Regions from separate parts of the Chryseobacterium sp. B21-037 genome, predicted to be linked through region 3. Evidence: riboswitches for the same ligand, from Rfam matches in the RefSeq annotation. Region 3 holds a riboswitch; each other region holds the start of a gene.

The links. A riboswitch is a leader RNA that binds a small molecule or an ion and turns the genes downstream of it on or off. The one in region 3 is predicted to bind cobalamin.
Region 1: another riboswitch for cobalamin. It lies ahead of MTQ00_RS17835 (TonB-dependent receptor plug domain-containing protein); the one in region 3 lies ahead of metE (5-methyltetrahydropteroyltriglutamate--homocysteine S-methyltransferase).
Region 2: another riboswitch for cobalamin. It lies ahead of MTQ00_RS10195 (TonB-dependent receptor plug domain-containing protein); the one in region 3 lies ahead of metE (5-methyltetrahydropteroyltriglutamate--homocysteine S-methyltransferase).

Annotation. Positions count from the first base shown of each region.
Region 1 covers NZ_JALGCB010000001.1:3,996,397-4,006,500, reverse strand. The annotation lists gene MTQ00_RS17850 (T9SS type A sorting domain-containing protein) at 1-659, opposite strand, end outside; gene MTQ00_RS17845 (cell surface protein) at 685-1,878, opposite strand; gene MTQ00_RS17840 (YncE family protein) at 1,892-3,028, opposite strand; gene MTQ00_RS17835 (TonB-dependent receptor plug domain-containing protein) at 3,025-5,052, opposite strand; cobalamin riboswitch at 5,165-5,349, opposite strand; gene MTQ00_RS17830 (transporter) at 5,450-6,403, opposite strand; gene MTQ00_RS17825 (cytochrome-c peroxidase) at 6,417-7,466, opposite strand; gene MTQ00_RS17820 (MbnP family protein) at 7,456-8,292, opposite strand; gene MTQ00_RS17815 (hypothetical protein) at 8,507-8,875, opposite strand; gene MTQ00_RS17810 (superoxide dismutase) at 8,879-9,553, opposite strand; gene MTQ00_RS17805 (SCO family protein) at 9,663-10,104, opposite strand, start outside.
Region 2 covers NZ_JALGCB010000001.1:2,329,694-2,339,797, forward strand. The annotation lists gene MTQ00_RS10155 (DUF5522 domain-containing protein) at 1-22, shown strand, start outside; gene MTQ00_RS10160 (DUF4136 domain-containing protein) at 24-551, shown strand; gene MTQ00_RS10165 (endonuclease) at 745-2,547, shown strand; gene MTQ00_RS10170 (NAD(P)-dependent alcohol dehydrogenase) at 2,623-3,648, opposite strand; gene MTQ00_RS10175 (CCC motif membrane protein) at 3,843-4,163, opposite strand; gene MTQ00_RS10180 (DUF2752 domain-containing protein) at 4,183-4,473, opposite strand; gene namA (NADPH dehydrogenase NamA) at 4,503-5,555, opposite strand; gene MTQ00_RS10190 (cytidine deaminase) at 5,663-6,145, shown strand; cobalamin riboswitch at 6,251-6,426, shown strand; gene MTQ00_RS10195 (TonB-dependent receptor plug domain-containing protein) at 6,460-8,307, shown strand; gene MTQ00_RS10200 (hypothetical protein) at 8,319-9,359, shown strand; gene MTQ00_RS10205 (CCA tRNA nucleotidyltransferase) at 9,538-10,104, opposite strand, start outside.
Region 3 covers NZ_JALGCB010000001.1:1,562,502-1,572,605, forward strand. The annotation lists gene MTQ00_RS06860 (TIGR01777 family oxidoreductase) at 1-672, shown strand, start outside; gene MTQ00_RS06865 (excinuclease ABC subunit UvrA) at 759-3,014, shown strand; gene MTQ00_RS06870 (Crp/Fnr family transcriptional regulator) at 3,135-3,716, shown strand; gene MTQ00_RS06875 (DUF4406 domain-containing protein) at 3,784-4,143, shown strand; gene nudK (GDP-mannose pyrophosphatase NudK) at 4,130-4,711, shown strand; gene MTQ00_RS06885 (hypothetical protein) at 4,845-5,426, shown strand; gene MTQ00_RS06890 (hypothetical protein) at 5,810-6,280, shown strand; gene MTQ00_RS06895 (VOC family protein) at 6,403-6,783, shown strand; gene MTQ00_RS06900 (Crp/Fnr family transcriptional regulator) at 6,797-7,330, shown strand; gene MTQ00_RS06905 (Lrp/AsnC family transcriptional regulator) at 7,344-7,805, opposite strand; cobalamin riboswitch at 7,960-8,145, shown strand; gene metE (5-methyltetrahydropteroyltriglutamate--homocysteine S-methyltransferase) at 8,404-10,104, shown strand, end outside.

The DNA of each region.
Region 1 (10,104 bases), 2.4 Mb from region 3:
TCAACCATTCCCGGATAAAAATTCCAAAGATCCCATGCTCCGTTTTCTAAAGTACGGCTGCTGGCACCTAAACTAGAATATCCAAAATCGGTATCTGTAGGATTCTTCACCCAATAAGACCAGTATCCGGTGGTCCAGCCAGACTTCCAGTGATCATTAGCCGCATCTATCGCTGTATAATCATCGAAATCATATGCTGTCGTATTGATGATACCATTTAAAGGATACAATGGATATGTTACATTGTTATTCTTGTATAATCCATTGGTCCCTTGTCCGTTCAGATCAAAACCAAGTCCTCCGATCGCTGTTCCGAAAGTAGTTCCCTGATACAGCAAAGAATAAAAACGGTGGTCCGCTTTAGCAATGGCCTTTAGCATATCCTCTCCTGTAGCATTTCCATCCCACTTAAATCCCCAAACTAAAGCATCAGGATTTTTTCCATCATTCCATTGGACAACAAAAGCCGCCTTTTTAGAACCCGTCCCCACCCAGTACTGAATATCAGAAAAACTGGTTACGGTAGTTATTGTTTTCAGCCCATTTTTATGTACTGAATTTTGTTTGATGTCATTTCGGGGCACGCCCTGAACTGTGACCTGTGCATTCGTGAAAAATGCAAAGAATAACAGTAATGTTAAAAGATAGATCTTTTTCATTTTTAAATAAATTTATTGTTGAATTTTATTTTATGTATAAATCGTACGCTCCTGCTACTTCCGTAGACACTTCTCCCAGCCAGCCTGCTTCCTGATTGATTCCCGTATGCACTTTTACAAAATCGATCCCCGGAAGCTTTACATATTTCCCGCTCTTATCTACAGCCCAGGAAATATCAATATTGGATGCCTCATCATTATTCGGAGCGTTATCCGCGTATCCAAAGTCATATGATCTACCAATCCAATAAGACCCATTTCCACTCTGATCGTAAAAATTGTTTTGTAATTTAGTTCCTGACAAGCTGTAAGAAGCATCAGAAATCCATAAAGGGAAATAGCTGTGGTCATGGAACTCGTTTTTGGTTTTAAATCCGGTATTCCCCTGGTTATCCTGCCATTTAATATATTCGATATCAGTTTGCCATGGCTCACTTCCGGGAACAGGAAGTTTAGTTTCATTGGGTTTGAAATAAGTGATGCTGTAATTCTTTACGGTTGTATTTTTAAAATATTCGCTTCCAGCAATTTCGTACCACTCATTATCATCAGGTTTCCCGTTTTTATTTCTGTCATAAGCCACCATAATAATTCCCGGCTCACAAGAACCCGAACGTGGATCGTTAGCATTATTTCCCCAGAAAGCATTTCCAAGAATCTTAAAATCCCGGCCGTTCATATTTGGAATCGTATGATCAAACCCAAAAACAACATAGCCCCCGAATCCTCCTAAACTGATCATTGTGGAATTTGAGCCGATTAAAGATTCCCTGGCTTTTTGCAACATAGTATTGGCTGTATTTCCAGCAAGATATTCAGGAATTTCATTGGTAAACTGTCCTATTGCAGGGCGGAAATCCAGTACACTGGCAATATATTTACTGTAGGAATCTGTCTCCTTATTTACACTAATGGTAGATTGATATGTTTTCACATTTCCATTTTGTTCTATTTTCAGTGTCAGTGGATATGTTTTCGCGTAAGGGCTGATAAAATCGAGTTCGGATCCTTCAGAAATAATGGAATCTTTAATACTCCAGGTCAGTTTACCAGGAACATTTGCGGGAATATTCAGTACCTTAAAACGATTGATCGTGTAAGACTCTTCCAATCCCTTAAATGAAGACTCTTCATCTCTGTCACTTTTACATCCTGACATTCCGGTTAAAAGAAATATAACCAGTACAGCAGGTATTATTTTTAAAATTTTTCTGTCCATATCTAAGATTCAGTTATTTATATAAAAAGGTAAAGTGAGCCGGAATATTCCCTCCTTCCGTTTTCCATTTAAAATGACCACTTTTATTAAAGCAATAGACAAATCCCGTGGATACATAATTCCTCGCATCGGTAATATAAATATCCTCAGTAATGGGATTTACAGCAATTCCATAAGGAGCCTTGATTGCATCTGCATATTCCTGATCGATAATTTTATCAGAAATCACCTGTTCGGTATTTACATCAATAATTCCAAAAGTTTTAGTGTAAGAATGGGTATTATAATTGAATTCATTTCCATAGTAATAAAGCTTATCATTCACAATGGTCATTTCACTCACTGCGAGATGAAAATCTTTTTTCACAGTTCCAGTTGCTGCATCAACGAGGAATAAACTTGACGGTACATTGTAATAATCTCCTCTTGAGCTTACATACAAATCCCCGTAATTATCCTTTTTAAGGCGGTGAAGGTTGATTGCAACATTTATTTTTTTACTTTCTGTAAATGTATTGAGATCGATCACAGAAACAGTTTTATCATAATTTGGAACCATATACCCTCCTGAATTAGCTACAAAAAGCTGGTTTCCCACAATCTCAATTTCTTCAGGCTGATATCCTACGGTAACTTGTCTTTGAATGGCCAGGGAAGTCGTATCAATCTCCACAACTTTTCCTTTAGGAGAATTAGGATTAATATCAACCGGCCCAGCGTAACTGCTGGCATAGGCTTTTCCATCTTTGAATTTAATGTACCTGCAGTTTTGTAACTGGATTGTTTTGATTCGCTTTGCTGTTTTTGCATCCAGCACCTCGATTTTATTGGATACATTCACCACAACATACAATTTACCTCCGTAAATCTGAATATCATTTCCCACATCGCCTAATTCTTTGACAACATTGGGATTAATTTCTGCATAAATATTCCTTCTGTAGTTTCCTGTTGTATAATCAAAAAAATCAAGTGTGCATTTATTGCTCCCCATATTTCCTTCATTCAAAACATAAAAACCTTTGATTGCAGTATTTTCCGGTTGTGTAAGACCCGTCTCAACTTCTTCTTTCGGAGTGTATTCATCTGTTCTGCATGACAGTAATGAAAACGCAATGAATAAGAACACGTAATAGCTTATTTTTTTCATAATGTATAGCTTACAATAAGTTTAAAATTTCTTCCTGGCATTGGATAGTTCCTTACCACATCATAGTGCTGATTCAAAGTATTATTGACCTCAAAGCTTACCTTGAACTGGTGAGAATACCAGTTAAACTTTTTCTGAATCGATAAATCGTGCGTATACCAGGGTCTGATGAGATTATATTCAATATTGTTTTGTTGTGCATCATAACGTTTCCCCGTATACATAAAGCTATAATTAAAGCTCCACTCCTTATAATCAGCCATCAAAGTAAAAGTTCCTGAATGCCATGGCACATAAGGAATCTGATCTCCATAATATGACTCTCCTTTTTCAGTAAAATCGCGTGCACTTTGGTAGGTATAGCTCAACAATGGCTTCAATATTACTTTCCCAAGGTCCAGCTCAGCCTGTATATTCACATCTGATCCTATGATCTGAACATCTCCAAGATTCGTCATCATCCATCTGAAAAGATTGGTTGTGGGTACTGCAATGATCTTATTTTCCACTTTGTTATAATACCCGTCTGCCTTGAAGTAAATACTTTTCAGAACCTGATGGTCGTAAGTCTTCTGATAAGTAAAACCTATGTCATATTGATTGGTAAATTCAGGTTTAAGAAAAACATTCCCAATCATGGTATAGTACAGGTCATTGAAAGTCGGCATTCTAAAAATCCTTTTATAAAATGCTCTCACTGTTAAATTCTTAAAGGCCAGTGGCTGGTAACTCAAAAATACAGAGGGTGTCCATTCACTCTTATCCGGCGACTTTGAATTACGTTCAACATTCTCCCGAATAAAAGTGCCTAAAACACTTCCAAGAAATTTAAACCGGTTCCATTGGTAAGTGGTTGCAAAAGCAACCAATGAGGTATAACGTGTGGGAAATGAGAAAAGCTTAAGATCGGAATCCAGATTATTATACTGGAAATCAACATTAGCACTAACATCCCAGTTTGGTGTAATTGAGTAGATATTGGAAGATGATAAATATAATTCTCTCTGGATATATGTATTATCTGTTTTTAAAGCTGTTTCAGCTACATTTACCGTATCCATATACCGGGTATAGTCGTAGGCAAATTTAGCTTTGAGCTGAGTCTCAAATTTTGGAAATATTTTTTTCCTCAGGTGAGCCTGAACAAAATAATTTCTATCAAGTAATTTTTGTCCTTTCGGATCAAAACCATTATTCACAATTGCTGAGGGAATCCCACGATCTGAAATATATCCGTAGCCCCGGACATTCCAGTCTCCATTATTCAGATTTCCCTGCAGGCTGGTCTCAAATCTTTTGGCAGTAATATAAGAATCATATCTTGTTGCAATTGTATCATTGGCTATAGTACCATCGGGGCGTTTTTTCTGGTATTTGTATTTATATTGTCCGTCACTCTGTATAAATTCGGAGCTGAAACTTGCGGAAATTTTATCTGAAAGCTTTTGCTCCAATCGAAATGACGGGTTGAAAAGATCGATTGAGCTGTTTTTTATTCTAAGTACAAGATTCGTTTTTTTATTTCCGGAGAAATAAGGAGTCTTGGGTTGGAGATAAATTGAGCCGGAAGATCCAAAATCTTTTGCAGGCTGAAAGATATCACTTTTCTGTCCGTTGTATAATGAAATTTCTCCGATATCATCCAGCGAAAACTTTCCCAGATCGATAACCCCGTTTTGTGCGTTTCCCAATTGAATCCCATCATAGAAAACACCGACATGCTGGCTACCCATGCTTCGGATATTAACCGTTTTCAATCCGCCAATTCCACCGTAATCCTTGATCTGTACTCCCGAAAAATAGCGTAATGCATCGGCTACGGACTGGCTGTTCAACCTTTCCAGCTGTTCTCCTGAAAGAGTTTGAGCGGGAAGAATTTCTTTAAAATCTTTTTTATAAATGGTAACCGGAAGGATCCCTTTTTCCTTTATACTATCTCTTGACTGAGAAAAATAAAGCTGGTTAATTAGCACAAGGATTGTGATAATTATTTTTTTAGTTGTAAAAGTAAATTTCGGTTCCATTAGCTCATTGAGAATAATCTTGACACTAATGGATATAAGAAAGCAGCAATAACATTGTACAGCCATAGCTGCACAGAAGCATTGTTGTCCTTAGCTTTATTCCACGAAAGCATCAAACTTTAATCTTCTGGCAGGTCTTCTGACTTACTCCATTTTTGAAATCCTTCCCATTAAAAACAGTGGATATATACATCAAAAAATTTTGGTTTAGAGTTTACAGCAGCGGGTCTGTTCCGGATTTACACCGGATTCCCTTTTAAAAGCCTTTTACAGCTCACCAGATTCCGGCAAAGATAGAAAATTCTTCTTAGAAACAATATTATACTTAATAAAATGATTTTCAACAGAATAAAAACAAACATTCCGTTACATGAGTAACGGAATGTTCATTTGATTTTTATATCCCAAAGTTAATAAACACACTGAATCTGGATTTAGCTTCAATGTTTCCACCCGCTAGGTTTGAATAGGCCGGAAGCATCAGTTCACTACCCAGGCTCCATTTGCTATAAGAAAGTTCAAAACCTAATTTTCCATATAAAGCACTTCCGGCAGTATCCGGTAAGGCTTCATCAAATTGCTTATTCCTATCATATACTTCTCCCTGTAATCCGGCTTTCCCGGAAAAGATCATTTTTTTGTCCGCATGAAGCTGATAAAATCCGGTAGCTGCATAGTTCCATTGGTTTCCAAACTGATAATACTTCTTATTTTCACCTTTAACAGTATAATCCGTATTAACAATTACTGCAACTTTGTTCTTTTGGTATTTATAGTTCACAACCATCTGATAATCCCAGCTTCCTGTTCCCAATTGGAAACTCGGATTCACTCCCGTAATTCCTTTTTCATCAAATCTTCCTAACGGAACTTTTATTCCTAATCCTCCATTTAATTGGTGAGATGCATCTTTAGAATTGATCAGCTGATAAATACCCATTACATTCAGATCCCCCATTCCATTAATTCTGATGTCTCCCTGCATTGTTTTTTTTTCATGAAACTGAAAAGGGAGACTCCCGTAAACACTCAGCTTTTTCGTAATGGGAACTTTTCCCCATAACTGGATGGTATTGAAGTACTGATCCTGGGTGAGATCATTCACAAAAAGGTTTTCTTTGGCTTTATAATGCTGTGCAAAATATTTTATTCCTATAAATTGAGGATTAAGCAAAGACTCAAATCCTGATGATCCATTTCCTGCAGCACAGCCACAAGCATCACAATCATCATCAAAAAATTTGCTGGGGTTAAAACTATTTTCAGGAATATACAAACTGTCTCTTATGGGTTCTGCGTAGGCTATTTGGCATAAAAATAAACCCAATCCTATTAAAAAAATATTTTTCATGTTCGATTAAAATTTATTCTGAGAATTTTGGGTTGGTAACAAAATCTTTATCAGATAGAGTTTTCAGGAAAGCAATAATGGACTGCTTCTCCGCATAGTTCATCGTGAGTCCGATATGTCCGTTTTGTTTAAGCAGCGGATCAAGGTTAGGATCGTCCTCTACATTATCCGAGTAAAAATTAAGAACAGCATCCAGGGTATAGAATCTCCCGTCATGCATATAAGGAGCTGTATATTCCACATTCCTTAAGCTGGGCACCCGGAATTTCATCCAATCTACCTGATCCAATGTTACCCTATAACGCCCGGCATCCTTAAACTGACTATTGTAATACATCCCTGTATTGCGGAAGCTTTCATCCGTAAACAATTCTCCGCTATGGCATGAGGAACATTTCTGCTGGAATAGTGCCATTCCCTTCGTTTCCGTTGTAGTAAAAGTTGCTTTTCCCTGCTTATACTGGTCATACTTAGAATTAGCAGAAATCATCGTTACCATGAATTGTGACAAAGCCTTCAAAACCCTTTCCCCTGTAATATATTCATCACCATAAGCGGCTTTGAAAAGATTTCTATACTTACTGTCGGCATTTAATTTAGCAATCACTTCAGGCATTGAACTATCCATTTCGTTTGCGTCGGTAATAGGAATAATGGGTTGCTCATTAAGGTTATGAATTACCCCATCCCACATATATCGTTTTAAGAATGCCATATTCTGGATAGGAGGGGCATTGCGTATTCCGATCCTGTCTTCCACGCCATGGCTCACATTATGCCCATGGTGCGTAAAAGCATTTTCCTGTATATGGCAGAATCCGCACGAAATGGTATTATTTCGGGAAAGCCTTCCTTCGTAGAATAATTTCCTTCCCAGCTCTACTCCATTTTTGGTGACCGGATTCCCAGTTTTATCAAACGTCATTTCAGGAAAATAAGCTGGAAACTGTAAGTTATAAGCCTCATCCTTTTCCAATGGCTCAATAACCTCATCTGAGCACGATATGATATTAAAAAATGTAACAATAATCAATCCTGCCTTCAGAATATTTTTAATCTTCATCATTATGAACGTGGTTTACGGTAAACATTTTAGTAAGGTTGTTGGCTACACTTACCAAATGCGGACTCGATCCCATCATCATATCGTTAGATGTATTCAGGGTAAGTTTTGTGTCACCACTCAGATACTGATTAAGATCGGCCAGGATATGAATCGACGGTCTTATTTTTCCGGTCACTCTCGCCGTTGTTGGGAGGTCTAAAGTAATTTCCCGGTATAAATCAGGAGTATTATTAGCCGCTACATTTCCCATATTTCCCGTATGATTCATAAACTCCTTCTCTGCCGCAGTACTTCCGTATTTTCCTTCCAGTTTTACAAAAACATAGCCCGCAGCCCAGGACCAGGACATTCCTTTTGTTTTAGCTTTATTCCAAAACTCTGCCTGCCCGTCCATTCCCAGGAGATAAGCATTCTGGCTGATTCCCAGACCGAACTTCACTTTTTTATAATTGTTTTTAGGAATTCCGGTAAGGTTTACATAAACGATTCCTGCTACGGCATCTGCCTGGTCTATGATAAAGGCTCCTTTATCAGGATTATTTTCATTGTATTTAAATTCTTTTCCGGATTCATCAATCAGGCTGATATTACTTACAATATATTTTAAAGTAGAAAACTGGTGTTTTTGTCCGCTTGAAGAAGTTTGGGTTGTCTGATTCAAAACAATACCGCCAAGGTTATTGAATCCGTTTTCAAACTTTATCTGTAGGTTTCCCGGTGTAGTATCCTGTGAATTATCCCTATCGTCATTATTTTGACATGATGAAGCACTAAGTAATATAAGGCCAATAAACAATAGAGATAAAAATTTATAAATTTTCATTGTTGATTTTTTTAAGTTGTATTTGTTTGAATAGAAATAAGCATCGAATGTTGAAAACATTCATTTTCTCAATCCCAATAGGCATAAAAGTTTTAGCACTTTAGAATTATAAAGTGAATCATGAAACAATTATGAAGAACACATGAGTGTGGAAAATCTGTAATTTTCGCAGTACGTGAACTTTAACAATTGGAGATAAAATGTATAAACAACTTTAAAAAACCGGCGGCCTGAAAATATGTTTCAGGAAAAGAAAAGAGTAATTCTTTTGATAAATAAAAGTAAAATTGTGATCGTATGTTAGACCTGTGTTTTTTATTTCTGTAATTTCCGGAAGGATGTAGATATCAAGAATTTTTTGTCCGGAAGTTTTTCCCTTACTCAAAGGGGCTGTTTCTGTATCATTGGTTTTAGCGAGTTCTTTACTCAAATAACATTTACCATTACAATTCAGCTCTGGTTTATTTTTGTTAACACAAAGAAAATCAGCAATATAATCATAATTTACAGCATATTCCATGATGGGGATCAGAGGTCTGACCACCATATAGAAGGTAAGGAATATGCTGCAAATATAATTCATGATCTATTTTTTGCTCAGTGCATTTTCATATCTCTTACTTACCTCTTTCCAGTTTAATACATTCCAGATCGCGGTAAGATAGTCAGCTCTCTTATTCTGATATTTTAAATAATAAGCATGCTCCCAAACATCAATTCCAAGAATTGGAGTTCCTTTTTCTTCTACAACATCCATTAAAGGATTATCCTGATTAGGAGTTGAAGAAACAAACAACTTCCCGTTCTTATCCACGGAAAGCCATGCCCAGCCGGAACCAAAACGATCAGCTCCTGCCTTGCTCATTTTTTCTTTAAAGGCATCAAGACTTCCAAAAGTTTCTGTAATTGCTTTTAGTAATTTCGCAGAAGGCTGGGTATTTTTCTCAGGCGTTAACATGGTCCAGAAAAGTTCGTGGTTAAAATGTCCTCCGGCGTTGTTTCTGATCGTTGGACTAAGAGTTGAAACTTTAGAAAGGATCTGGAATAAAGTCTCTTTTTCCTGAGGTGTTCCAGCAATTGCCTTATTCAAATTACTTACATACCCCGCAGCATGCTTTGTATAATGGATTTCCATCGTTTGTGCATCTATTGAACCTTCCAACGCATTGTAAGCGTATGATAAAGGAGTTTGCTTGAATTGCGCAAAAGCAAATTGCGCCGCCAAAACTGCACCTAAGGCAGCTATTTTCATAATCTTCATAATGTTTTGTATTTATGGTTTAACATTTTTTTAAAGAGTAAGTTTGATGATGGAAGACAAGGGTCAAAGACCTTTATTCACAATCAATACACTTCCTGACATCCAACTTTTAATTTAATAACTTCTTAATATCTTCAATCAGCCTTTCCCTGTCCGGATGATATTTGCCGGTAAGCTGTGTTTCTTTTCCTTCGGGATCCTTATAGTTTAATCCTGAATAGTAAAGGATAGGCATATTGTCTTTATTATATCTGCAACGGATATTTCCTTCCTGATCAACAAGCGCAATCATCCCGCTATGATTAAGACTCTCTCCCTCATCTTCTTTATCCCCAACATAGATATTGAACTGATCCGCAAGGTTTCCAATATACGTCCGGTCTCCGGTTAAAAAATGCCAGTTGGGAGATTTTGCTCCGATTCTATTGGCATGTTGTTTCAACGTTTCCGGAGTATCGTTCAACGGATCTATGCTTATGGAAATAATCCCAAACCCAGGATTGTTAATCTCCTCTTCGATCACTTTCATATTGCTGTTCATTACAGGACAG
Region 2 (10,104 bases), 770 kb from region 3:
AAACGATAAAAAAAATAAATAAAATGAAAAAATATATTTTTATTTTGTTAGCCGCGGCTACTTTAGGTTTAACCTCCTGCAGCCCTTTTCAGGTTCGTTCTGACTATGCCGAAACTGCTAATTTCACTTCTTATAAAACATACAAAATAAGAATTGATGATTTGAAACTTAACGATATTGATAAAGACAGGGTTTTGAATGAATTATCAAAACAGCTGCAGAGCAAAGGTCTTTCATCGGGAGAAAATCCGGATCTTATTGTTAATGTAAAAGCTAATCATAAAAAAGTAACGGATATCAACAGTTATTCACCATACGGAATGTGGGGATGGGGAGGACCTTTTGGATGGGGTATCGGAATGAACAGAACATGGACCAGTAACTATAATGAAGGAGCATTAATTGTAGACCTGGTAGATACGAAAAGCAATAAGCTGGTTTGGCAAGGTATAGGAAGCGGAATATCTGTAGACTCACCAAGAGCTAAACAAAGACAGATCCCTGAAATTATGGCGGAAATTATGAAGAACTATCCTCCACAAAGAAAATAAAGATTATTTTAAATCAATTATACTGAGCCAATGCATGATTTTGCATTGGCTTTTTTTATTAATTTGTAGTTCATCACGGTAGTTATCTTATCAAATATATACCATACATAATATAAACGGCCAAAATTAACAGAAATGTAATTTTTCATTTCATAAAAATGTAGTAATCTTACACCCTAAATTTTTATTAAATATGAAAAAAATTATCTTATTTCTTGCTTTAGCAGGTATTGCTAAAGCCCAGGCTCCTGCAGGATACTATTCTTCTGCCAATGGATTAACAGGGGCTGCTTTGAAAACAGAACTCAGTTCCATTATTACGAATGGTCACCAGGACAAAGGTTATGGAGGACTTTGGACCGGATATAAAACTACCGATATTGATAAAACTTATGAAAACGACGGATCTATCATGGATATTTATTCCGAGAAACCCAATAGTGCGGATCCGTACAACTATACTCCGGTGACGAATCAATGCGGAACTTATTCAGTAGAAGGAAATTGCTATAACCGTGAACATATTGTACCACAAAGCTTGTTTAATGAAGCATCACCGATGGTTTCGGATATCAACTTCATCAGAGCTACCGATGGTAAAGTAAACGGAATGAGATCCAATTATCCTTTCGGAAAAGTAGGAACAGCAACATTTACATCCAAAAATGGATCAAAATTAGGGAACTCCGTATCTTCAGGGTATTCGGGAACAGTTTTCGAGCCAATTGATGAATTCAAAGGGGATGTGGCCAGAATGATCTTTTATTTTGTAACACGTTATCAAAGTAAGCTTTCTTCTTTCTCTTCAGGTAACATGCTAGGAAACACAGCTTTTCCGGGGTTACAAACCTGGGAGCTTAATGTTCTTTTAGCATGGCATAATCAGGATCCTGTTTCTCAGGCAGAAATCTTAAGAAATAATGCTTCTTATACTTATCAGGGCAATAGAAATCCTTTTATTGACAATCCTGCTTATGTAGATCAGATCTGGGGATCTCAACAACCATCAAACGATACTCAGGCACCTACAACAGTTACGGGCCTTAGTGTTTCAGGTAAAACATCAAGTAGTGTATCTCTTTCATGGACTGCCTCAACGGATAATGTTGGCGTTTCCTCTTACGACGTTTATATGAACGGAAGCTTAAAAACCAATGTAGCTTCAACTTCTGCAACAATTTCAGGATTGAGTTCATCCACAACTTATACTTTTTATGTAGTAGCTAAGGATGCGGCTGGAAATACTTCTTCCGACAGCTCAACAGTTTCTGCAACTACAGAATCCGGAGGAACAACGAATCCAGGTACAGATTGTGTCAATGAAAATTTTGAAACCATTCCTACGGGAAGTTCATCAAGCTATTCTACAAGAACATGGACCAATGGTGGAATTACCTGGACTGCAACAGATGCAAGAACCGATCAGACGATTTCCAATAAGGCGATTACTGTTCGTGATGGTTCTTTAAAATCGAGCAGCTCAGCTAGTGGTATCGGATCATTAACGGTAACTACTCAATTAAAATTCAGCGGAAGCGCAGGAACGTTTAATGTTTTGGTAAACGGAGTACAGGTGGGAACAATTCCTTACAGTGCAACAACTGCAACCACAACAATCAATAATATTAATGTTTCCGGGAATGTAGTAGTGACATTGGATAATAATTCATCAAGCAATCGTGTAGCTCTTGACAACCTCAGCTGGACTTGCTATTCCGGAACAGGAAAGCAAGGCAAGAGTATCTCTTCTGATGTTCAGCCTGAGTCAAAAGATTTACAGGTTTATCCTAATCCCATTTCAAATCAGGAGATCTTCATAAAAGGAGAAACTCAGAATATTAAAAAAGCTGAGATCTATAATTTGCAAGGAAAAGTAATGGAAACAATTAACAGCCCCTTCAAAAACAGCAGGAATTCAATTAAAATTAAAAATCTTGAGCAAGGTATCTATATCTTAAAACTGGATAATTCCAGTCTTAAGTTTATCGTTAAATAAGCTTTCATGATTTTATTTTAAATAAAAAAAGCCTTCTCTTTATTAAGAGAAGGCTTTTTATTGGTAGTTTAAATATCAGGGAATCAAGACCGCTCTGCCTTTGATTTTCCCTTCTCTTAACCGGTCATAAACCTCATTAGCCTGATCGAGCTTATATTTTTCAATTTCAATATGGATTTTCTTTTGTCTGGCAAGTCCTACAACCTCCATCAGTTCCACCCGGGAGCCCCAGTAAGGATTAGTCATACTTACCCCAAATGGCAATCCGGACATATTGTATTGATAATGTCCTCCTCCCAATCCTACAATGGTAAGGTCTCCGTCAAGGCTTACAACCTTAGTTCCCAACTCAATGGTCGAAGTTGCTCCAACAAAATCCAATACTACTTTAGCCTTTTTTATTCCGGTAATCTTTTTGATCTGTTCTGCAGCATCAGCATCTTTGGAATAAATGGTGTAAGAAGCTCCAAGCTCTCTGGCAAAGGCCAGCTTATCTTCTGTGACATCACATGCAATAATTTCAGCTCCGCTGATCTCCCGTAAGATCTGAAGTGCAACATGCCCTAATCCCCCAACACCGATCACCACCACATACTCATCTGCCATCAACTTATCCAGTGACCTTTTGATCGCTGAATACGGGGTTAAAGCAGCATCGGTAAGTGGTGCAGCTATAACGGGATCGAGATCATAAATAGGAACCAATAAACGGGACGATGGAACAAGCATATATTCTGCCATCCCGCCATTCAGTCCTAATCCTCCACCATACGCCATTTCTGACTGATGGTCACAATAGTTCTCTTTTGATTGCTGACAGGGTTTACAATGCCCGCAGCCCCAAGGTCCATAGACTAAGACAGCATCCCCTTTTTTATATCCTTTGACATCTGAACCGATTTCTTCAATCCATCCCGCATTCTCATGTCCCAAAGTAAAAACAGAACCTGAAACTGTACCTTCATCTATAATATGCAAATCCGAATGACAAACACCTGCACCTCCAATCTTTAATAATACTTCTTCTCCTGATGGTTTTGGGATTTCCATATCATTTACAACACGGACATCTTTGTGTCCGAAAAAACGTACTGCTTTCATACAATTAATATTTGAAATTTATATACTTCAATTTACTAATAACATACTGGTTTACATGAATAAATACCATTAAATAAATCATGTTTCCAATAAAATTTCCTATATACGTATTACATTAAAGAAAATTACAAACAACCCACCAACAAAAAATGACCGCAAAATTGCGGTCATTCAGTTCGATCATATCATTAAAGTTATTTTCCCATATTTTTAAGCTGATTAATCTGCTCCATATATCCGTCCCAGCCGACAGTAGAAAGGACAAAGATCATATAGGCAAGACTCAGAACTCCTATAATCAGACCAATGATGCATAATATTCTTCCTGTTTTAAGGTTATCATAGTCTGAATATACTCCCGGATTCTGAAGATACAGCGCATTATCCTTATTGTACAGATTCATTCCGATTAATCCACAGATTACACCTACAATCCCGTTACAACAACAGCTTCCGAGGATAGCGACGATTCCTAGTACTAGTACGGTTGTCGCGTTTGGTAATTTTTGATTCATAGTTAGTTATTTTAATAATTTAATGTAATGTTAAAGGATGTTTATAAAAATAAGAAACCACCATGATAATTGAATTAATAATGGCTAAAAAAACCAGTATATTACCATAGCTTCTTTTTTTATCAATAAAGTTCACTCCTACCATAAGCAAAAAAAGAAGTAAGGTGTAGACCGCAGGAAACATATGAAAAGCCTCTGAAAATTTTCCTTCAAAGACTAAAACAATTGCCCTTTGGGTACCACAACCAAAACATTCAATTCCTAAGAATTTTTTGCTTGGACAAGGTAGCATAAAATCTTCAATCTTCATTTCCTGAACTTTTATTTTGGTTTCTAAAATTAAGAAGAAATTTTAGCTCTTAGATATTGATGTGGGAAAAAACAGTTTTCATTCATTTCAAAGGATCCCTGAACTGCAATATATGGATTTCTAAGAATTTCCCTGGCTACAAAAATAAGATCGGCATCACCCTTCTGTAAAATATCCTCAGCCTGCTCTATTTTTGTGATCAAACCTACTGCTCCCGTCTTCACTTCAGCTTTATTTTTTACCTGTGATGATAAAGGGACCTGATAACCGTCAAAGACAGCAATCTTTGCTCCATGAATATTCCCACCACTTGAAACGTCCACTAAATCCACCTTATGCTGCTTCAGTATTTTTGCAAGCTCTACACTGCTTTCGATATCCCATCCATTTTCAGCATATTCTGTTCCTGAGATTCTCACAAACAATGCAGTATTATCATTCAGTTCCTCGTTTACCGCATCTACTATTTCTATTAAAAATCGTATTCTGTTTTCGAAGCTGCCTCCATATTCATCTGTTCGTATATTCGAAAGCGGAGATAAAAACTGATGAACTAAATATCCATGTGCCCCATGGATCTCTATAATATCAAATCCTGCTTTCACAGCTCTTCTTGCAGCTTCTTTAAAATTCTGAACCTGAGTTTTGATTTCTTCCAGCGTCAGAGCGTGTGGAATTCTTTCTGTAGGATGATAAGGAATCGGGCTAGGTGCCAGGGTTTCCCACCCCTCTTCCACTGGAATTTGAATATTATTCCAGGTAGAGCCTTTTCTTCCGGCATGTGCCAGCTGGATTCCGATTTTACTCTCAGAATTGGAGTGGACAAAGTTGACAATCTGCTGAAGTTTTTCAGCCTGTTCGTCATTCCATATTCCCATACATTTATTAGTGATCCTTCCCCGGGGTTCAACACCCGTTGCTTCAATCATTATCAGTCCGGTACCACCTTGTGATCTGCTTCCGTAATGTACGAAATGAAAGTCATTAGCCATTCCGTTTTCACTTGAATACATACACATAGGTGACATAACCCATCGGTTAGAGAGTTTAATATTTCTGAATTGTATCGGAGTATATAACATTGTCTATTAATTTTTGAATTTTACTAATGAAGAGGAAATAATCCCGGGTTGCCCACGTGATTAAAAAGAACTAATTTTACCTCCCCTTTTTAGGCTCCAATAAATATATGAAAAAAGATATACAGATCGGCTACGAATATTTTAAAAATAGCTCTGAACTGAACGATATAGAAAAAAAACTTTTCGAAAGAGCAAAACAAGCCCGCGAAAATGCTTATGCCCCTTATTCCCAATTTTTGGTCGGGTGCTCCGTATTACTTGAAAACGGAGAAATATTTTCCGGTAACAATCAGGAAAATGCAGCTTTTCCATCCGGACTTTGTGCTGAAAGAACAGCTCTATTCTGGATAGGTGCAAATTTCCCTGAGGAAAAGATCAAAAAGATTTTTATCGTAGGAGGCCCTAAAGAATCTTCTGAAAAAACACCACCGATTCCCCCGTGTGGCGCCTGCAGACAAAGTCTTATTGAATACGAAACAAAACAAAAAGAAAATATTGATCTTTATTTTTCCAGTATGAATGACGAAATCGTTAAGGTAAATTCGATTAAAGATCTATTGCCATTTTACTTTGACTCGACGTTCTTGTAATCGTGAAACTCTCAATTCTGAGGTTCTGGGAATCGTTATTTTTTCTGCAGACCATTGTTTTGATTACAAATTAACAGATACGACTGAGATTTCTTTTTAAAAACTTATCTTTGCAAAAATTTTGGTTTTCAAGCTATTGAAATAATAGGGAATTGGGTGAAAATCCCAGACTGTCCCCGCAACTGTAGATCGCAATTAAAATTTCTATAAGAAACCACTGTGAAAACGGGAAGGTATAGAAATGCGAAAGTCAGGAGACCTGCCAAAATGATAATATCAAAAATATATTGCTTTCGGTGGAAAAGTAAAATAGTATGAAAAAAACCTTAGTACTGCTTTTATCGTTATCTGCTTATTTTCTTTGTCTGGGACAAGAGAAAGCAATCGATACCGTTTATATTTTTGACAACCAGATGAACAAGGTAAAACTTTTTCATAAGGTTACTCCAATTACTCCTCAGGATGCTGAAAAGAATTCCACGAATCTTTCAGAACTTTTACGTTTCCAATCCAGTATTTATATCAAGGAAAACGGACGAGGTGCAGTTTCTTCGCCTTCGTTCAGAGGAACCTCTGCTCCACAGACAGCCTTTGTTTGGAATGGAATCAATATCAATTCGATATTTCTTGGTCAGGGAGACATTAATAATATTCCTCTTTTCGGATATGATGAGATCGGAGTGAAAGCCGGTGGCGGAAGTGTAATATACGGGAGTGGTGCAATCGGCGGGAGTATACATCTCAATAATAATCTGGGTTTCAATAAAAGTTTTAAAGCCTCCCTGTATTCTGAGGGTGGATCATTTGGTACTTTTAATAATTTCGGAACGGCCTCCTACAGCAATGAAAAGCTGAGTTTTAAAGTCTCAGGAAATCATTCGATCAGTCAGAATGATTATAAAGTCGAAGAAAAAAACTATATTAATAGAAACGGCAAATACTTTAACAGTACCTTTAATGTTGGAATCTCCTATAAAATTGCGAGACATCAGACGATCTCATGGCAAAGTCAGTTTTTTGACTCGACACAGAATTATCCGATTTTTGTAGAGAATGGCAACCGTACAAAATACGAGACACAAAGCACCAGAAGCTTACTTTCCTGGGATATTACTAAAAATAAATTTTCAAATAGCTTAAAAGCTGCTTACACAGAAGAAAATTTCCAATATTTTGGCAATTACAATGCTCCGAAGACCAGTGGTTCAACAGGGAAAAATTATATCTTTAAAAATGATTTTAATTATTTCATCGTACCTGAACTTAATGTCAACATCATCACCGAATTCCAGGTAAACAAAGGTGAGGGGTATCAGCCTGATCTCCAAGGTGTAAAAACTGAAGGAATTGGTAATGTAAGTAGAAATGTAGGCTCTTTAGCGGGGTTAATACGATATTTTCCGACGAAAGATCTGCGTTTTGAAGCTGGTGTTAAAAAGGATTTTGTAGAGAATATAAGTTCGCCATTGCTTTACTCATTCTCGGGAAAATGGAGTCCGGTACAATGGTATAATCTTGGAGTAAATGTATCCAGAAATTTCAGATTTCCAACATTCAATGATCTGTATTGGAATCCCGGAGGAAATCCAAACCTAAAACCGGAAAGGTCTTACCAGATGGATATGGACCATGAGTTTAAATGGGGTAATATTAAACTTGCATTAAGTCCGTATTATCTTTATATATCGGATAATATAGTGTGGTTGCCGACAGCTTACGGATATTGGTCCCCAGTTAATATCAATAAAGTGAAGTCTTATGGTTTAGAATCACAGATTACTTTTGATAAACAGCTTAAAGAACACCATTTTAGATTTAATATAGGATATACACTTGCAAAATCCATCAATCAGGAAACTAAAAAGCAAATGATGTATGTCCCTCTCCATAAGGTTTTTGGAAATTTTGATTATCAGTATTCTTTCCTAAAACTTTATGTTCAGGGAGTTTTTAATGGTCTTACATACACTACAACAGATGAAAAAAGAGAAGATGCTATAGATTCTTATTTCGTCATGAACACGGGTGTATCAGCAACGATCTTAAAAAAATATGTCTTAGGTTTTAAAATCAATAATTTAACCAATACTGTTTATGAAACGGTGTCTTATTATCCGATGCCAAAACGTAATTACAGTATTTCCGCAACGATAAATTTTTAATAAAAAATAACATGAAAATAACTAGACTTTTACAACTTTTATTTGCTGTAGTACTACTTTTCAATATTTCCTGTAGTACTGATAGCGATAATACTTTGCCTGTAGTAACTTATGAAAACGGATATTTAATTTCGAACGAAGGAAATTTCGGAAAGCCAAATGCAGAAGTAACTTTCGTTTCAAGAGACTTAACTTTTAGTCAAAACAGCATCTTTTCCAAAAATAATAATGGAAACCAATTGGGTGATGTTTTACAAGCTATGGCATTCAACGGGGATAAAGCGTATCTCTTGTTAAACAACTCAAATAAAATCCAGGTAGTAAATCGATATACTTTTAAAAGTGCAGGTGAAATTACCAATCAAATAGATAATCCCCGTTATGTTGCAGTTGCCAATAATAATATCTATGTAACCAATGATAAATATCAGGGAGCTAAATATGTAAGTATTTATAAAAATTCAGATCTATCTTTTGTTAAGAAAATTACATTCACGGATAACGTTGAAAGAATTGTTGAAGCAGGAGGAAATATTTTTGTTCAAAATGCAAGCTTTGGATTCGGAAACAAAATAACTTACATCAATACTTCGAACAATGATGTACAATCTGTAATTACATTGCCCAATGTAAACATCAACAAAACAATTTCCTATAATGGTAATGTATATGTTATTGCTACAGGAACTACTGACTCTTATATTTATCAAATTTCAAGTACCGGAAGCATTACGAAAACAACAACGTTGACAGGTATTCCTAATGCTACCAATCTTCAGATTGATGGTGGAAGATATTTCTTCTCTTCAGCAAATAAAGTATACTCAATGGTTATGGCGGCAACTACTCCTCCTACAACTCCTATTATTACTGCTGTAGACGGAGGACAATACTATACACTTTACGGTTTCAGTGTTGTAGATGGAAAGATCTTTACGTCTGATGTGAAGAACTTTACTGAAGACAGTGAAGTTACAGTATATACTACTTCAGGATCAAAAATCAAATCCTTTACAACAGGTAAGGGGACTAATGGCGTGTATTTAAATTAAGAAGTTTCTACTTTTTAATAGACTAATAAATTTTATTTTTTTTTCATCATTTGTGTTTTTTCCGGGCTGCCTAAGGCAGCCCGGATTTCTTCTACAGAAACCAGACAACATCCAAATAAAAAAGATCCGGAAATGAAATCTCCGGATCTTTTTCTTTTTTCAATTGATAGTTTTGGACTCAGATGATCAATCCTAACTTTTCAGCTTCTGCAATAACATACTTTTTTGCTTCTTCATGATCATTCTGGATTTCACCTTCAAGAATAGCTTCTTTAACCTTCTCTTTCAGAATTCCAATTTCACGTCCCGGCTTCAGCTGAAACATCTCCATGATTTCTTCTCCGGATATAGGTGGCTGAAAGTTCCTTACCTGGTCCTTTTCCTCAACTTCTTTTATCTTTACCGCTACATATTCGAAGTTCCTCTTGAACTTTTCCTGTTTTTTTGAATTTTTCGTGGTGATATCCGCCTTACAAAGCGTAAACAGATCTTCAAGATCTTCACCAGCGTCGAATAAAAGTCTTCTTAGAGCAGAATCAGAAGCATCATCCGTAATCAAAGCGATCGGGCGGGATGAAAGTTTGACCATTTTCTGTACATACTTCATATCTGGCCCTAAGGGAAGTTTAAGCTTTTGGAAAAGGGTTTTCACCATTTTCGATCCCAAAAATTCATGACCATGGAAAGTCCAGCCGGTTCCTTCAACAAATTTTTTAGTGGGTGCTTTTCCAATATCATGAAGTAA
Region 3 (10,104 bases):
AAAAAAGAGATTATTTCCAGCCGGATTGATTCTGCAAAACTTATTCTTGATACTTTAAAAAAGAAAAACATCAAGTTAAAATCTTTTATATCAGCTTCCGCCACGGGAATTTATGGAGCTTATACTTCACAGAAAATTTTCTCAGAGGAAGATGAAAAAGCCGATGATTTCCTTGGAAAGGTAGTTATGCTTTGGGAGCAAGCTGCTGATGAATTTCTTAGTCAGAATGTTGCAGAAAGAGTTGTTAAAGTAAGAACATCCATCGTACTATCTGAAAAAGACGGAGCCCTAAAAAAAATGGCAACCCCCGTGCGGCTGGGAATCGGCTCACCCATTGGAACCGGAAAACAGTATATGCCGTGGATTCATCTGAAAGATATCATCGGTATATATGAATTTGCTCTAAAAAATCCTCAGCTAAAAGGAGCTTATAATGCTGCATCACCACAACATACAACCAACGAACAGTTTACGGAAAAAATTGCAGAGGTTTTACACAAACCTTTGTTTATGCCTAATGTTCCTGCATTTGTACTGAAGATCATTTTTGGAGAGCTTTCTGTTGCTTTACTGGAAGGCTCAAGGGTTGATTCCCAAAAAATTCAGGATGCAGGCTATCGGTTTCAGTTTCCTGATCTGAGAGATTCGCTGGAAGATTTACTGAAGAAATAAGATCCACGGTCTTTTCTCAGAGGATACATAAAGAGAAAGTATCTGTTAATATTGAAGTATCTGATTTCATATCTAAATACTACATTATGAAAGACATCATTGTTACCAAAGCCAGACAGAATAATCTTAAAAATATCTCCTTAAAAATACCTAAGAACAAAATCACCGTTTTCACCGGAGTATCGGGATCAGGAAAATCATCCCTGGTTTTTGAAACAATCGGGGCTGAAGCTCAGAGGCAGATCAATGAAACCCAAAATAGCTTCATCAGAAACCGCCTGCAACATTTTGGTGTTCCGAATGTAGATAAAATTGAAAATCTGAATGTTCCATTTATCATCAATCAAAAGAGATTAGGAGGTAACGCCCGTTCTACAGTGGGAACCGCAACCGATATTTATGCTTCTTTACGATTACTTTTTTCAAGAATCGGTGAGCCTTTTGTGGGATATTCCAATGTATTTTCATTTAATAATCCCCAGGGAATGTGTCCTGAATGCGAAGGTCTTGGATTTGTACAGACGGTAAATACTGAAACTCTCTTTGATAAAAATAAATCCCTAAACGAAGGTGCTATACGGTTTCCTACCTTTCAACCCGGTGGCTGGCGGCTGACCCGATATATTCATTCCGGATATTTTGACAATGATAAAAAATTAAAGGACTATACAAAAAATGAATGGGAATTATTACTGAATGCTGAAGAGCACACTCCTAAACATCCTTCAAAAGAATGGGGAAAAACGGTGAAGTATAAAGGAGTAATTCCAAGGATTGAAAACTCATTTTTAAAAAAGGACTCAAAAGAGAATATCACCAGAAAAGAAACGCTAAAAAAAGTAATCATTACTAAAGATTGCCCGGCCTGTAAAGGAAAAAGATTGAATCCAAAAGTTTTGTCCTGTAAAATTGCTGATAAAAACATTGCCGATTGTACAGCACTATCAGTGGATGAACTTCTGGTATTCATCCAGTCCATCCCCTCCAAAACCTACTCTTCCATCCTATCGGAGCTGGAAAAAAAACTTCAGAATCTCATCGATATAGGATTGCAATATCTCACCTTGGACCGGCAGACAGATACTCTGTCCGGAGGTGAATCTCAACGGGTAAAAATGGTAAAACAGTTAGGAAACAGTCTTGTCGATCTGTTGTATATTTTTGATGAACCCAGTATTGGTCTTCATCCCAAAGATATTGATCATATTGTAGACATTATAAAGAAAATCAGAGATAAAGGAAATACAGTATTGATCGTAGAACATGATCCTGATCTTATTAAAATAGCAGACCTTGTCGTAGATATGGGACCTGCATCCGGAAAAAATGGAGGCGAGATTATGTACCAGGGAACTTTTAAGAATCTAAAAACAGCTAAAAGCAAAACCGGGATCTATTTCAGCAAAATTCCAGATTATAATAAAAATCCCCGATCAGCAAAAGGATTTATTGACATAAAAAACGGAAGTATGTTTAATGTTCAAAATATTGACATAAAAATTCCGAAAGGAGTTATGACGGTTGTAACGGGAGTTGCAGGTTCCGGTAAAAGCACGCTGATCAATAAAATACTCCCTCTTTTTTATCCGGAATTAACCGTCATTGATCAATCTGTTTTTACGGCCAGCAGCCGTTCCAACCTGCTTACTTATCTCAATCTTTCCAATACGGTCCGAAAGCTCTTTGCAGAATCAAACAATGTTTCGGATAAGCTTTTCAGCCGGAACGGAGAGGGCGCCTGTCCCAATTGTAAAGGTCTGGGAATAGAAAAAGTGGACCTCGCATTTATGGATGATATTGAGCAACCTTGCGAAGTTTGTCAGGGATCAGGATACAAGCCCGAAGTTCTTCAATATCATTATCACAAAAAAAATATTGCTGAAGTGATGGATATGACCGTTTTAGAAGCGCTAAGTTTTTTTCCCAAACAAGGATTCGGACATGAGCTTACTCTGCTGATCAAACTTGGTTTAGATTACCTTACTTTAGGCCAGCGGCTCGACAGTTTTTCCGGCGGTGAAAGGCAGCGTCTAAAATTAACCAAAGAATTAAACCATACTGCCAGGGTTATAGTTCTGGATGAACCCAGCACCGGACTTCATCCTATCGACAATGAAAAGTTGCTTTTATTTTTTGAGGAGCTTGTGAATAAAGATAACACCCTTATCGTCATTGAACATAATCTGGATATTATTGCTCAGGCAGACTGGATTATTGACATTGGTCCCGGAGCCGGAAAGTTGGGTGGTAAAATTATGTTCGAAGGGACTGTAGAACATCTTTTATCCGCTTCGCAGTCCGAAACGTCTAAATATCTGAAAAAACATCTCCATGGAAAATAGTAAGGTATGATCTATATCGATCAAAATCTCTCAATTTAAAAGGATTTTACAGGATTTGTTGGAAAATAAATATTAATTTAGCCCGTACATTACAGAGAAATTAAAATTCATCTGATAACCATGAATAACAGCTTAATCTTAAGGAATATATCCCGACATATATCGCTCAGCGATGATGAAGCCAATTATTTCAATTCTTTGTTACGCGAAAGGAAAGTCAGAAAAAAAGAAAGTATCCTGAAACAGCAGGAACCCTGTAAAGAAATCAGCTTTGTTCATTCGGGCATACTGCGTGCTTTTTATCTGGATGCGACAGGTAAAGAATCCACAATTATGTTTGCCCTTCCTGATTGGTGGATCACTGATATGTATTGTTTCGTTAATGAAAAACCCGCTATGCTGAATATTGAAGCACTCGAGGATAGTTTTATTTTTCAATTGAAAAAAGGAGATCTGGACAAATTGTACTATACGGTTCCGAAATTTGAAAGATTCTTCAGAATTATGATGCAGAATGCTTATACCAGGGAACAGCTAAGGATCATTGAAAATCTCTCCCTGTCTTCAGAAGAACGTTATAATGCCTTTATCCGGAAATATCCTGTGGCGGCAGAACGTATTACCCAAAAGCAAATCGCTTCTTATCTTGGGATCACGCCCGAATTTCTAAGTACCATAAAAACCAATAAAAATAAAAAATGAATACTCTTAAACTATCTTATTTTTTTTACATGGTTTCTTTCTTTATTTTACTTAAAAATAAAAGATAATGCTAATATTAATTGCCGGACCTTACCGAAGTGGTACCCACGATGATCCAAAACTCATCAAACAAAATCTGAATAAACTAGAATCAGCAGCATTGCCTATTTTCAGGAAAGGTCATATCCCGATGATAGGTGAATGGGTGGCATTACCACTGATACACCTTGCCGGTTCAACAAAGATAGGTGATGAAGCCTGGCAGGAAATACAATATCCGATTGCCCACAGAATTCTGGAAAAATGTGATGCTGTATTACGGATAGAAGGAGCATCCAAAGGAGCTGATGAGGATGTAAGAATTGCTCAAGAAAGAGGACTGAAAATTTATTATCATATAGAAGATATTCCCTATGCAGAACAATAAAGTGAAAATCATAAAGACTGAAATCTTATCAGATAACTGGTACACCCTGAAAAAGGTTACCTATGAAAAGATAAAAAACGACGGATCAGTAGAAATCCAAAGCAGAGAAGCTTACGACAGAGGAAACGGTGCCACGATCCTGCTTTACAATAAAAATACAAATACAGTTATTCTGACAAAGCAATTCCGATTACCTACGTTTATTAATGGAAATTCAACAGGAATGCTTATAGAAGCCTGTGCAGGTTTACTGGATGATGACAATCCTGAAGATTGTATCAGAAGAGAAACCGAAGAAGAAACAGGCTACCAGATTTCGCGGGTAGAAAAAGTTTTTGAATCTTATATGTCTCCGGGGTCAGTAACTGAAATTCTTCATTTTTTCATTGCGGAATATTCTAAAGAAATGAAAATAGCAGATGGTGGTGGCCTTGAAGAAGAAGGTGAAGATATTGAAGTGCTGGAGTTATCTTTCGGTGAAGCATTGCAAATGATCGATAACGGGGAGATCAAAGATGCAAAAACAATCATGCTCCTTCAATATCTTCGTGTAAAAAATATTTTGTAGCATCATCTTTGCTGCTAAAAAACTAATATCATAAAAACTGAATTTAAAATAAAATAAGTATTTTTCATTCTTGGTTTCTTAGCCTTAGAATTTCCCGAAAAGGATGTGAGAAGTACACTTAAAATTTAAAAATATGAAACGGAAATTTTCATTGATTATCTTATTATCGTTATCATTAGCTGCCTTTGGTCAAAAAAAAGAAAGTGTAAGCATTAAGGAAAAAGCACTTACCGAGCAGTTCAAAAATGATTATAAAAAGAAGACTTATAACAAATTTGAAGGAAAGATCGTTGTGAAAGATAATCAGATACAATTTGATGATAAAACCATTTTCTATGATAAATCGGATAAACTAACAAGTTTAATTTTACGGGAAGGACTTATCTATCCGCAACTCCTGACCGATTATCAAATGGAAAAATTCATAGAGGAAAGTACCGACAAAACCCAGAAAAGATTTCTGCGTCTTCAGAAAAATCCCCGTGCCGGTTTCGATGTCAATAATGTAAAATTAAGCAATACCATAGAACTAACGTTCCTCGAATCCAGCCTGAAGGCCAAAAGATTCAGAGTGACCTGCAAGGATAGTAAACTGGGCAATTTAATTCAATATCTTTTTGAACTGACTAATAAAAATGCAGGTAAAGAAACTTCTATGGAAGAGTTTGTTAAAAATTCAACTTTGACCTACCTGCAGCAGCAGAGGCAAGATTAGAAGATCTTTAATTATAGCAGTGTCAGATGATTTTAAAAATTTCAAGCATCAAACAGCTTAATGTAATTTTCTTATTATTTTCAATTTATCAGATAATTGCACTAGTGTCGCTTTTTGGATGCTACCCTTCAGATATATTTTACTGTCAATATTCTATTTATGGTTTGATGATAACATATCCCATTTCAGTTGTTAGCTTTATGATTAGATTTGCTGCTAGGGATTCAGAAATAATAGTCATTATTATTCAATCATTTATTTTTTTGATCTTTGCTTTGATTTACATATTGTTAAAACGTAAAATTCAACAATCCAGTAAGGCAAGATGACATTGCTCTTGAAAATTATTATGAGAAATTCACCATAGATTATAATCAACATAAATGTTAAAAAAAACATCAACATCCCAAATAGTATTTTTTAGTGTTTTTCTAATCATTTTCTTTGTACATAATTTTGTATTACAACCGATGATCAGAGAGACCTACTTATCTTCTGATCTCAAAAATTTTGAAGAAAGCTCCTGGAAATATACAGTGATTGTATTTTTCGCTCTTTTGTCCCTAATGTTTTTCTTAACAATTAAATCAAAAATAAAAGATCTTTCAAACTTACCCATTGCTATTTTTGTTTTAGGACTCAGTTGTTTCGCAGGATTACATCGTCCAATAAATGATCTTTTACTTTACATCAATATGAAAGTTGAGAAAGGAAGAAATTCAAAAGAATATAAAGTTGTTAATCATCAAGATTATAAGACCTTTTGGTTGAATGGTAAAACCTCAATACATGATAATAATGATTTGAATAAAGTAAATACATTCAGGCTGAAAAAAATTAAAACCCATTTTTGAAATGAATACCAATGATACAGTCCTTGTTCCATTGAGAAGGGGTCTGATCAATATTGATTATCTTTATTAATATTTCAAACACAGCATAAAAAATATGCAGTGTTTACATTAAAAACAAAACCATGGAAATTCAAAACATTGATCATATCGTTCTAACGGTAGCTGATATCGAAAAAACCATCTCTTTTTATACAGACATCCTTGGATTTGAAGCGGTCTCATTCGGAGATAACCGGAAAGCGCTTGCTTTTGGAAACCAAAAAATCAACCTGCATCAGAAAGGCAATGAATTTGAGCCAAAGGCACTACATGCTACTCCCGGTTCTGCAGATCTGTGCTTTATTGCCACAACAGATGTACATGATATTTTAAAAGAACTTAAAGAAAAAAACATCGAAATCATCGAGGGTATTGTTATCAGAACCGGAGCAACAGGCAAAATAAGGTCCGTCTACTTCCGGGATCCTGATCAGAACCTGATTGAAGTGAGTAATTATATTTAAAATCTTCTTGAGCATGTCCCCAGATAAAAACGCCTTGGCTAAAATCCTTAGTAATTTCGAACAGGAAGAATTACCCAACAAAACCTTGCTAACGGAAGAAGGTAAGATGGCGCGTAAATTTTACTATCTCAAAAAAGGAGTTGCCAGAGGTTGGCTTAATAATGACGGTAAGGAAATTACATTTCAATTTTTGTTTGAAGGAAACTTTATTTCGTCGTGGGAAAGTCTGTTTTATAATTCTCCAAGTATTTATAATATCGAAACGATAGAACCCTGTACTGTATATAGCACTTCTATTGAGGATTTCAGACAAATAATTGAAAATAATCCGGACAGCAAGGAACTTTATTACAGCTATCTACAGGAACGCTTACTTAAATATCAGAAGCTCTTTATTTCCCGTATAAAAGATTCTGCAGAGGAAAGATATAATGAGCTTATAAAGCAATCCCCCGAGATTTTCCGCCGGGTTCCTCAGTATTATATTGCATCTTATCTTGGTATCACTTCTGTATCATTAAGCAGGATCAGAGGAAAAAAAATCTAGTAAGAGATCTGCTCTATATAGTAACTCCATGGTTATTCTTCACTTCTGCCATTACAAAAGTACTGTGTGTGCTTCCTATCGAGTCGACGGAACCTAATTTATTAAATACAAAATCCTGGTAGTGTTTCATATCGCGTACCTGAACTTTGAGAAGGAAATCAAAATCGCCTGAAATATTATAGCATTCCGCCACTTCGTCTATCAGTGTAATTTCCTGTACAAACTCATTTCCCACAGACCTGTCGTGGATCTTTAATTTAACCTGACAGAAAACTGTAAAACCACGATTCAGTTTCTCGGCTTCCAGGACAGCCGCATAATGTTTGATATAACCCTCCTGCTCCAACCTTTTAACACGCTCAAAAACAGGAGATGGAGAAAGGTTAATTTCCTTTGCCAATTCTTTAACGGTCAATTTTGCATTTTTTTGAAGGATTCTTAACAATTGAAGGTCTTTATCGTCTAGTCTTTCCACAGGATAATATTCTTTTTTCGATTTATATTTCCAAATTTACAGAATAAATAACTTACAAATTCAATTTAAACAAAATAATATACTTAATTTTTGCATTTAAGCCAATTAAACATCTTAAATTAATACCTTTACACCCTATTTTGTTCTTTAACATACTTCATCAAACGGAAAAGGTTTTACTTAAGGTAGATTAATAGGGAATCGTGTGAAAATCACGAGCTGTCGCGCAACTGTAAGTAACACAACAGAGGTTTTTGTCCCTGAATATCCACTGCCACAAGCGGGAAGGATGACAAAAACTGTTACAAGTCAGGAGACCTGCCTGTCCCGAATTGACAATGCTTTCGCGGTCTGAAGCTTTTGGTCATACAGATGATACTTTTGAACGTATTGGATTGGGTTTTAACTCAGAATTTATTTGAGTTTAAACGTAATGTTTTTTATGAAAATTAATTTCAGGTTACCTAACAATCTACTCTTCACTGGGAAAATTACGTCTATATTGTATCTTCTCTATTGCTAAAAACTATTTCCCGATTGCGTTATGAAGCATTATAAGAACTTTTAAAACCAAAATTTAATTAAAAGTTTAAAGAAAATGCAAACACACATCCTTGGCTATCCGCGAATCGGTAGCAACAGAGAACTTAAAAAAGCCTGCGAACTATATTGGGCAGGTAAAACATCGTTACAGGAACTTTTAGAGGCAGGAAAAAAGATCAGAAAGCAAAACTGGGAACTACAACAAGAAGCCGGAATTGATCTGATTCCATCCAATGACTTTTCTTTTTATGATCAGGTATTGGACATGACATTGTCTGTTGGAGCTATTCCTTCCCGTTATCAGGATATTACACCAAATGAGCTAGATCTTTACTTTGCTATGGCCAGAGGTTATCAGAAAGAAGGGCACGATATTACAGCCATGGAAATGACAAAATGGTTTGATACCAATTATCATTATATCGTTCCAGAATTCCAAAAAGATCAGCAATTCAAATTATTCTCCCATAAAATCGTTAATGAGTTTATTGAAGCGAAGGAAGCAGGAATTCATACAAAGCCTGTTATCCTTGGATTGGTAACCTATTTATTATTAGGAAAAGAAAAAGAAGAAGGTTTTGATAAATTGGATTTAGCACAAAATCTGCTTCCGGTTTACGTTGAGATCTTAAAAGAGCTTGAAAACAACGGAGCAGAATGGATTCAGCTGGATGAGCCGTTTTTAGCACTAGACCTTGATCAGAAAGCAAAAGAAGTTTACCAGAACATTTATGCTGAAATTGCCAAACAGTTTCCGAACCTTAAATTTATTGTGACCACCTATTTTGATGGGTTAAAAGATAACCTTTCATTGGCCACTACTCTACCTGTTGATGCACTACACATTGATCTGGTAAGAGCCCCGGAACAATTGGATGAGGTCATCAATGCAATTCCTGAAACATTAATCCTCTCATTAGGAGTCGTAGACGGAAGAAATATCTGGAAAAACGATTTCAATCAGTCTCTGGTTTTCATCAAAAAAGCTATTGCAGCATTAGGTTCTGAAAGAGTTTTCATTGCACCGTCATGTTCATTACTTCATTCTCCTTTCGATCTTGACCTGGAGAAAAATGAAAATATACTATCTCCGGAGATCAAACAATGGATGGCTTTCGCCAGGCAAAAAGTTTATGAAATTGTTACCTTAAAAAAATTAGCTTCAGAAAACCCGGATTACAATACTTTACAGGAATTAGCTGAAAATAAAAAAGCTATTGAAAACCGAAAAGTTTCAACACTAATTCACAATCAGGATGTGAAAAACCGTGTTACCGTAACTACAGAAAGTGACGCACAGAGAAACAGTCCTTTTAATGTGAGAAAAGAAGCACAGCAGAACGCATTGGAGCTTCCTTTATTTCCAACAACAACAATTGGGTCCTTTCCTCAAACCAAAGAAGTAAGAAGCTGGAGAGCTCAATTCAAGAAAGGAGATCTTACCGCCCAGAAATATGATCAGCTGCTTAAAGAAGAAACACAGAGAACCATCCAATGGCAAGAGGAAATCGGAATTGATGTATTGGTACATGGAGAATTTGAACGCAACGATATGGTCGAGTATTTTGGGGAACAGCTCGCAGGATTTGCATTTACTCAAAACGGATGGGTTCAAAGCTACGGAAGCCGCTGTGTAAAACCACCGGTTATTTATGGAGACGTTCACAGGCCTCAGCCAATGACGGTTTACTGGTCGCAATATGCCCAGTCATTAACTCAAAAATGGGTAAAAGGAATGTTGACCGGCCCTGTAACC